DNA from 2 places in the Sporosarcina sp. P1 genome. Region 1 is predicted to be linked to the other one. Evidence: riboswitches for the same ligand, from Rfam matches in the RefSeq annotation. Region 1 holds a riboswitch; the other holds the start of a gene.
The links. Region 1 has a riboswitch for cobalamin ahead of CSV73_RS10475 (DUF4430 domain-containing protein). Riboswitches for the same ligand answer to the same signal wherever they lie in the genome.

Region 1 (4,420 bases):
TATTCATGTATCATCCCTCCTCAGAGTGCTTAGAAAACTTTCGAATTCATCAACATTATATAAGCATATGCTTATATACGCAAGTATGTTAATTGTTTAAATAAAATAAAAGCCGACAATACCTCAATCGAGGGAAGGTCAGCTTTTATTTTATCCTTTCGTAAATATAATTTGGAATGAAAAAATACGAGAAATTAAGCCATATTCCTTACAATTACAAAAGGCTTGATAAGGAAGGAATACTTAGTGAAACGAGTAATTTTAAGGTCTAACCTTATTCAACTAAAGGGCGCGATTGTTGAACATCAAAAGCCTGATTTCCCTAGCATTTAAAAGGGAAATCAGGCTTTATTATTAGTATTTATTTAACTTGCAAGTTATTCTTTTGGTTCTTGGTTATTAAAGACACAAAAAACAGCCTACTTATTCGATAAGTAGACTGTTTTCACTATAAACACTACATATTTCATGTTTCTAAATCGCTCTGTAACGCATTTAGAAAAGATTTCGTAGGTAATCCTCCATTAAACGCTAATTTGAAGCCTTATTTAAAAGAGAAAAACCCATTATTAATTTTGGTCGATCCAGTAAGCAATTAGTTCACTGGCACTCATGCCGGAATCGTCTGCTAATGATCGTAACTTTCTCTTATGAGTAGGTGTTAGCATTATTGACATCTGTTCTTTCGTTTCTTTAATTTTTTTAGGTGGAATACTGCTCTTAGTGAAAGGTGCTTTCGTATTGACTTCTTCTTTGGCTTTATTAAAATTATTGAATTTATCCATTGTCAATTAACTCCTTTATTTTTCGTTTATTATTGAAATGATTTTTTCAAATAGAACATTAATAGTATTATAAAAACCTTCGTGCCTCGCTCTTTCCTTGTTGTTCATAGTATCTTGCATTTTAAAAATACTTCTATCTTCTAAAAGTGTTTTCGCAAGTAATTCCTTTTTCTGAACCATGCCTAGATAATTGGGCTGTAATTCAACGATTTCTAAAAACGGTTTACTACTATTACCAATCTGATCTGCTTTATTAGCGATCAAATAAGGTGTAGCGGTAATATATGTTTGAAGAGAAAGTGAGTCAACTATTTCTTCTTTCAGATTATCTAGGTTTCCTCTAGTTCTAACCATGCTCGGAAACCATTTCGAGAAGGTTCAGAAGCACCTAATACTATATCAGCTACGGCTAAAAAATTGTTAGTCATAAGACTGAGGGTACATCTCTTTATTTGATTTAGGATTCTGACGTTTGGAATTTAGTGGATAAATATAAAATATATATAAATGAAGAGGTAACATATTTTCAACTAGTAGGTGTATAAAAGTTAATAGAAAATCTAGAATGAAGGATTTACTTTTACTCAATTAAGGTGTGGAGTTGTTGTGTAAGACTTACTACACTTCAATCGGGTGCGTTTTGGGAAGTACGTTTGAAGCACTTACTTAGTTGAACTTCGCTACAGCCGGCTACACCGAGAGCCATAACGAAGAACGGCTTTTGCGAGTGAAGCGAAGTGGGGTGCACCGCTCGCCCATAGGACATTCGTCAGGCTGTAGCGCAGATCAACGAGTTCCAACCACTGTAAAGTTAGGATGCGATTGCAGTGTAGACAAAATAGCGCGATGAACTTACACCGTCTATTGATTTTACCTCGCGAAAACTATATGCTTAGTAACAGTTACATAGAGTATTTTGGTTCTTTGTCCCGTAAACAAAGAGTAAATAGGAATCAGGTGAAAATCCTGAGCGGTCCGGCCACTGTAATGGGAAAATTGCCCCTAAGTCAGGAGACTTGCCAAAGTATGTAAGCATGACACCTTCCGGTAAAGGGTGATTTGTGTATCATTCAATTTGTGCAGTTTAATTATTGAACATACATGGTCCCCATCTCATTCAGGAGGTGGGGACTTTTTGAATTCAAAACGCTGTGCACAACATCCCTTTATAAGTAAAGAAAGGACGAGTTGGATGAAAAAAACGAAGAATGCATTCATGAAATACAAAAATTATATCTATTACAGCCTTATCGTCTTACTTCTATTTAGCACAATTACATATGCGGCGACTTCTACTGAAGAAACGACTCCATTTGATTTCAATGAAAAAGTGGTGGCTTCTACGCTAAAGTTAGCTAGCGGGGGAAGTGGGTCTTCTGATACGGAACCGAATCAAACGATGGAAAATGATGCTGATCAAGAAAACCCGCAACAACCGACAAATCTGGACAAGCCGCAAAAGGAACCGCAAGAACAGCCGCACGATCAACAAAAACCTGAGCCGGAACCGCAAAATAAGCCGATGGACAAGCCGGGAACTACTACACCCGATGCGAAACCGGATTCAAACGACAAAAACACCGCACCTGCTGACGGCAATACAGCCCCGGCACTAGGTAAACCAAAACCAAATGCCAAGCCAGACATCGAAATCGTCGATATCGCGGATCAGCAAAATCGCTACTTTACTACGAACATCACCAATAATGAAACCGTTACCAGCCCATTATATAACGTCAACGTAAATCATCTGGACGATACACTCATTCCCCAGGAAATGAACGTCAAGCTAAATGGCAAGAAACTGGATGACTACCAAGGTGTCATCATGCTAACGGAAGGCACGAACGATATTCAATTTCAAGTAATCTATAAACAAACGAATAACAAACTACTGCGCGTCAGTCAGTCGTATCGCGTGATGCTGAATGCTCACGATATCGTCATTACGACGCAATTAAAAGATCAAACCGTGAATGAAGAATCTCTTACATTCACAGCAACAGCCACGCAAGGTGAACTAGATGCCAAACTAACGGTCTTCGTCAATAACAAAGAACTAAAGCCACTGGCTGGCAGCGCGTATAAAGCCACACTAGCTGAAGGGAAAAATACGCTCAAGCTCACCGCGCAACGACATGGGAAAAAAGCGGACCAGACCTATACCGTGATCTATGAGAAAGAAAAAATCGCTATTTCATTGAAAACAGACTTAAAAGACCAACAAGCTAATGGCGCAGATTTTTCATTCTATGCGAAAGCTACAGCGAATGAAGTAGAAGTACCACTCCGCATTACCGTAAATGATCAACTGGTAAAATCATCGGATAGTACGAATTATCATGTACAGCTGAGCAATGGAACGAACATTATTAAACTCGTTGGACAATATAAAGACGAACAATTGGAACGGCAGTATACAATCACTTATAACGATCCGAATGAGAACGGGAACCCGCAAGTAGATCCCGATGCACCGAAACTCGTGACCGATCTAAAATCAGGCAGGAAAGTCAAAGGAGACATCAAGACGATCAATGTCTGGCCGGTAACTGCATCAGGGGAACGCATTCGAGGGAAAAACGTCCAAGTGCAAGTCAATGGAGAAAATATTCCGTTCACATGGGATGACAGCGTGAAAACCAGTTATAAACTTACATTGCGAACGGGACAAAATACCGTCACGATCAAAGTATGGGACGATGAAGGGCGCACAGTGGCAGAAACATTCACGGTCACGTCAGTAGCACCTGCAGAAGATGGTGTCATCGGTCAAGTAACGATCAGTCTAGAAGCTTCGGTATTAGGAATTCCCTATCTCATCAAGCCGACGAAGATGGATATACACCAAGGCCAAAGAGGTTCCTATATTCTGGATCAGCTACTGCGCAATAATGGTTTCACATATGGAAAAACTGGAAACCTCGACAGCAGTTTCTATTTGCGAGACGTCAGTAAGCCGGGCATGTTGAACAATGTAGCGATTCCCGATGATCTATGGGAAGTAGTCGAGAAAGTGTCTACCACTTCAAATCGGGATGCCTATTCACCAGATAGTTTAAGTGAATTTGATTTCGCGAACGGCTCTGGCTGGATGTACAGCGTCAATGGCGATTACCCGAACTATGGATTTTCGGATGCTTATTTCCTCGATGGAGATGTAGTGAGAGTTCGCTATACCCTTCATTATGGTAAAGATATTGGTGGGCATGACAGTTCAGGTACAAGTGATGCGAATTGGGATAAAGAATGGTAAGGAAAGAGAAGTGACGGAATGAGAAATGTCTATGCATGGCTAGTGACGATCGTGATGATGACGGCGGTATTATGGCCGTCCGTTGCGCTCGCGACACCTGAAAAAGAAGATTCGCTGTTGCACACAATTGAACAAATTATTGCGTGGAAAAAGCAAGATGAAAAGATCGCAGAGTCTGCCCCCTTACTAAGCAAACCGTTTCTTGCGCATGCGGGTAATACAAATGGTGACTGGTATCCGGTGGGTCTCGGCCGCATTGGATATCCTGACGATTACCAGGCGTATCTCGCGGTCATCAAGAATAATGTCATCGAACGCTATAAAACGAAAGATCAGCTTAGCGATATGAAAGCGACAGAATGGCACCGGATTTCATTGG
Region 2 (4,420 bases), on a different contig from region 1:
TGGTGAGATGTTCCGTCTGATTGTTGAGAAGAAGGATAGCAACGACGGGGTATCGCCATTCCAAGCATTTACAATTAGTGCCGCGTCACGTGTAGGGACAGGTAACGTAGCAGGGGTAGCCCTTGCGATCGGAATCGGTGGGCCCGGCGCGGTATTCTGGATGTGGGTTATCGCTATAATCGGTATGGCGACTGCATTCATTGAAAGTACATTGGCGCAAGTGTATAAAGTGAAAGACGGCGATACTTTCCGCGGAGGGCCGGCGTATTATATGCAAAAAGCGTTAGGCTGGCGGAAACTTGGTATTGTCTTTGCGATTTTACTGACGATGTGTTTCGGATTCATCTTTAACGCAGTGCAATCGAACACAATCAGTCAATCGTTCACAGACGTATTCGGCATTCCACATTGGGCTGTAGGAGTTGGACTCATTGCTCTGACGGCAGTAATTGTCTTTGGTGGTGTGCAGCGTATTGTTAAAGTAACGCAGACTATCGTACCTATAATGGCAACATTTTATATTATCGTAGCATTGTATATTGTGATATTGAACATTACAGAAGTTCCAGCGATGATTGCATTAATTTTCGAGCACGCATTCGGTATTAAAGAAATCATGGGTGGCGGAATCGGTATGGCTATGATGCAAGGTGTACGCCGAGGTCTGTTCTCCAATGAAGCAGGTATGGGTAGTGTGCCAAACGCAGCAGCTACAGCGAACGTATCGCACCCAGCAAAACAAGGACTCGTACAATCATTAGGCGTATTTTTCGATACCATCATCATCTGTTCAGCAACTGCCTTCATTATCTTACTTGGCGGCTTGTACCAATCAGGCGAAACAAACGGTATCTTATTGACGCAAGCATCCATGGAAGTACACGTAGGCGCATGGGCACCATACTTCATCGCCGTAGCGATCATGTTCTTCGCCTTCAGTTCCATCATCGGTAACTACTACTATGGCGAAACGAACATCGAATTTATCAACGCTAACGTCTTGTGGAAACGAATCTACCAAGTTCTCGTACTCGCTATGGTCTACTTCGGAGCCGTTGCAAAAGTACAAGTCGTCTGGGACATGGCCGACTTATTCATGGGACTAATGGCCATCATTAACTTAGTCGTTATACTACTCCTGGGCAAAATTGCCTTCAAAGTACTCGACGACTTCACCAAACAACGAAAGGCGGGCAGGAACCCCGTCTTCAAAGCAGCTAGCATCCCTGATTTAAAAGGCGCAGAGTGTTGGGAAGAAACAGCTGAAAGAGCAGAAGATCGTTTGTGATATTGATAGATAATATTGGGCTTTTTATATTTTGATCTTAAGACTTTGAATTGGAACTAATAAATACAGTGAATTTTCTAGGTGGTCTACGTTAGAAAGTAGGATTGTAGCGTAAGCAGTTGGCGACTCCGGGAGGATCAGCGTGAGTCTGAGACCCTGGCCAGGTGCCTTAATTTCTGCAAAGTACACAGAAATACGGCAAAGCGAACCCTTCGCTGTTCGCTTGGCTCAGGCCACGCCCTTCGGAAAGCGTCCCCCTGCTGTAGCGGAAATCCCTTCTCCTCACTAATTTCACTATCTAATTAAAACGTTCACACAAACAATTTAGTCAAGAAGTAAAAAGTTTGATATACTATAAAATACTGAATAACAAAAGTCGAATCGTAGTTCAGAAGAAGGATTCTGAACATCGGTTCGATTTTTGTTTTGCATGTTTGAACACAACATGTTAGGGTTATATATGAATCAATACACTATATATAGTGTGTAACAGCAATTAGATGAATTGGTACCCACCACGTTTAAAAGGGAATCCGCCACGAACGGAGCTGCCCCCGCAACTGAGGGCACGGACGACTATCTTGTAAAACCACTGCTTCGGCGGGAAGGAAAGATGGAAGAGCGATGTGCCAGCCAGTAGACCTGCCAGTCATCTCAGCAAAACATTCTTCGGGGTTGGAGAGTGAAAGCACAAAGCAGTCTTTTTTCAGTCTGCCTAAAACTTTCCGCTATCTACTAAGCGTCAATTGACGACTCCCGATTTTATTGGGAGTTTTTTTATTTAGTATATAACCGAACTAATTAACTAAAGGGAGCGGATATAATGGCTATTATTCAAGAAGCTGTGGGACTTAATCTATTGATGGAAAACTTACAAGAGGAATTCGGCAAGAAACAAATCGAACCGTTGATCGAAGCGAGCGAAAAATTCCAGGAGCGTCACCCGGCAAGCTCGGCAACTGAGTGGACGAATGCGATGGTGCTAGAGTCTTTAAGCCGTATTGATGAAGCGACCACGTATTGGACGTTTGTAGCTGCGCGTATTTATTTATTCGACGTCTATGCAAAGCAAAAAGCATTGCGTGGAGCGGATGTGTATACCGATTTTGCGAAAAATGTAGAACGCTTGGTGGAACAAGGTTTATATACACCTGTTCTGACAGAGAAATACAGCCAAGACGAGCTTCAGGAAATCGGCAAGCTACTCGATCCTTCTCGTGACCTTTTATTCACATATATCGGATTGAAAACATTGGTAGACCGTTACGTCACCGTAAACTTTAAGAAACAATCAGTGGAGCTTCCACAAGAGCGCTGGTTAATCATCGCCATGACGTTAATGCAAGATGAAACAGTAGACCGCATTCATAAAGTCGGCGAAGCATATTGGGCGATGAGCAACTTGTACATGACCGTTGCGACACCTACATTATCGAATGCAGGCAAGATGCACGGACAGCTATCAAGTTGCTTTATCGATACAGTGGATGATTCCTTACAAGGGATCTACAACAGCAACACTGATATCGCGAACTTGTCGAAATTCGGCGGCGGAATCGGTGTCTATATGGGGAAAGTTCGTTCTCGCGGTGCATCGATTCGTGGCTTCGAAGGGGCATCAAGCGGTGTTCTCCCATGGATCAAACAGCTGAACAATACAGCAGTCAGTGTCGACCAACTCGGTCAACGTCAAGGGGCTGTAGCCGTTTATCTTGACGTATGGCATCAAGACATCTTCACATTCCTTGATCTCAAGCTCAATAACGGTGATGACCGTTTGCGCGCACATGACATTTTCACAGGCGTTTGCTTGCCGGACTTATTCATGGAGAAAGTCGAGTCCCGCGAAGACTGGCATTTATTCGATCCACATGAAGTCCGTACGAAAATGGGCTATTCATTAGAAGACTTCTATGACGAAACAAAAGGGAAAGGAACATTCCGCGAGAAGTATGAAGAATGTGTCCGCAATGAAGATTTATCCAGAGAGACGGTTTCAGCGATTGAAATCATGAAGCGTATCCTACGTAGCCAGCTCGAGACAGGAACGCCATTCATGTTCTACCGTGATGAAGTAAACCGTATGAACCCGAATAAGCATGAAGGCATGATTTATTCTAGTAATTTGTGCTCAGAAATACTTCAAAATATGTCAGCATCTACACATGAATCCGTAACACTAGAAGACGATATGGTCGTCACACGCACGAAGCCAGGCGATTTCGTTGTATGTAACCTGTCATCGATTAACCTTGGAAGAGCGGTTACAGCAGACGTGCTAGACCGTTTGATCCGCATTCAAGTGCGTATGCTCGATAACGTCATTGATCAGAACCAAATCCCAGTTGTACAAGCACAACGCACAAATGCGCGCTACCGTGGAATTGGACTTGGCACATTTGGCTGGCACCATTTACTCGCATTGAAAAATATTCAGTGGGAATCGGATGAAGCGGTGAATTTCGCAGACGAGCTGTATGAAAATATCGCGTATTTGACAATTAAAGCTTCAATGGAATTATCGAAAGAAAAAGGCGCATATCCATTGTTCGATGGTTCGGATTGGCAAACGGGCGAATACTTCGAGCAACGCGAATACGATTCGAATAAATGGCGTGAACTGCGCATGGATGTGGCAATGAACGGTATGCGGAACGGCTACTTGATGGCAGTCGCACCAAACAGTTCAACTTCGGTTATCGCAGGTTCAACAGCGTCAATCGACCCAGTATTCAAACCGTTCTACCATGAAGAGAAGAAAGACTATAAATTACCGGTTATTGCACCGGATCTAGATCATAATACGTATGACATTTACCGTCGTTCTGCTTACATCGTCGATCAGCGCTGGTCTATCAAGCAAAACGCCGCGCGTCAGCAACACATCGATCAGTCAATTTCATTCAATATTTATGTACCGAACTCCATCCGCGCATCTGTTATTTTGGATTTGCACTTGCAGGCATGGAAATCCGGCATGAAAACCACGTACTATATGCGTTCAACTGCAGCGGAGATTGAGGAGTGCGAGTGGTGTCATTCTTAATCGCCTATGCATCCTGGAGTGGCAACACACAGGAAGTAGCGGAATTGATTACGGAAAGTTTACAAAGTGAAGGCGTCGAAGTCGAT

Region 2: it holds a riboswitch for cobalamin, as region 1 does, so the genes downstream of both, CSV73_RS06435 (ribonucleoside-diphosphate reductase subunit alpha) here and CSV73_RS10475 (DUF4430 domain-containing protein) in region 1, are expected to answer to the same signal.

The regions. Positions count from the first base shown of each region.
Region 1 covers NZ_PDYS01000009.1:98,137-102,556, reverse strand. The annotation lists gene CSV73_RS10490 (ArsR/SmtB family transcription factor) at 1-7, opposite strand, end outside; gene CSV73_RS10485 (hypothetical protein) at 570-785, opposite strand; gene CSV73_RS10480 (hypothetical protein) at 801-1,139, opposite strand; cobalamin riboswitch at 1,686-1,823, shown strand; gene CSV73_RS10475 (DUF4430 domain-containing protein) at 1,978-4,041, shown strand; gene CSV73_RS10470 (prenyltransferase/squalene oxidase repeat-containing protein) at 4,060-4,420, shown strand, end outside.
Region 2 covers NZ_PDYS01000004.1:59,727-64,146, reverse strand. The annotation lists gene CSV73_RS06440 (alanine/glycine:cation symporter family protein) at 1-1,288, shown strand, start outside; cobalamin riboswitch at 1,777-1,952, shown strand; gene CSV73_RS06435 (ribonucleoside-diphosphate reductase subunit alpha) at 2,112-4,334, shown strand; gene CSV73_RS06430 (flavodoxin) at 4,322-4,420, shown strand, end outside.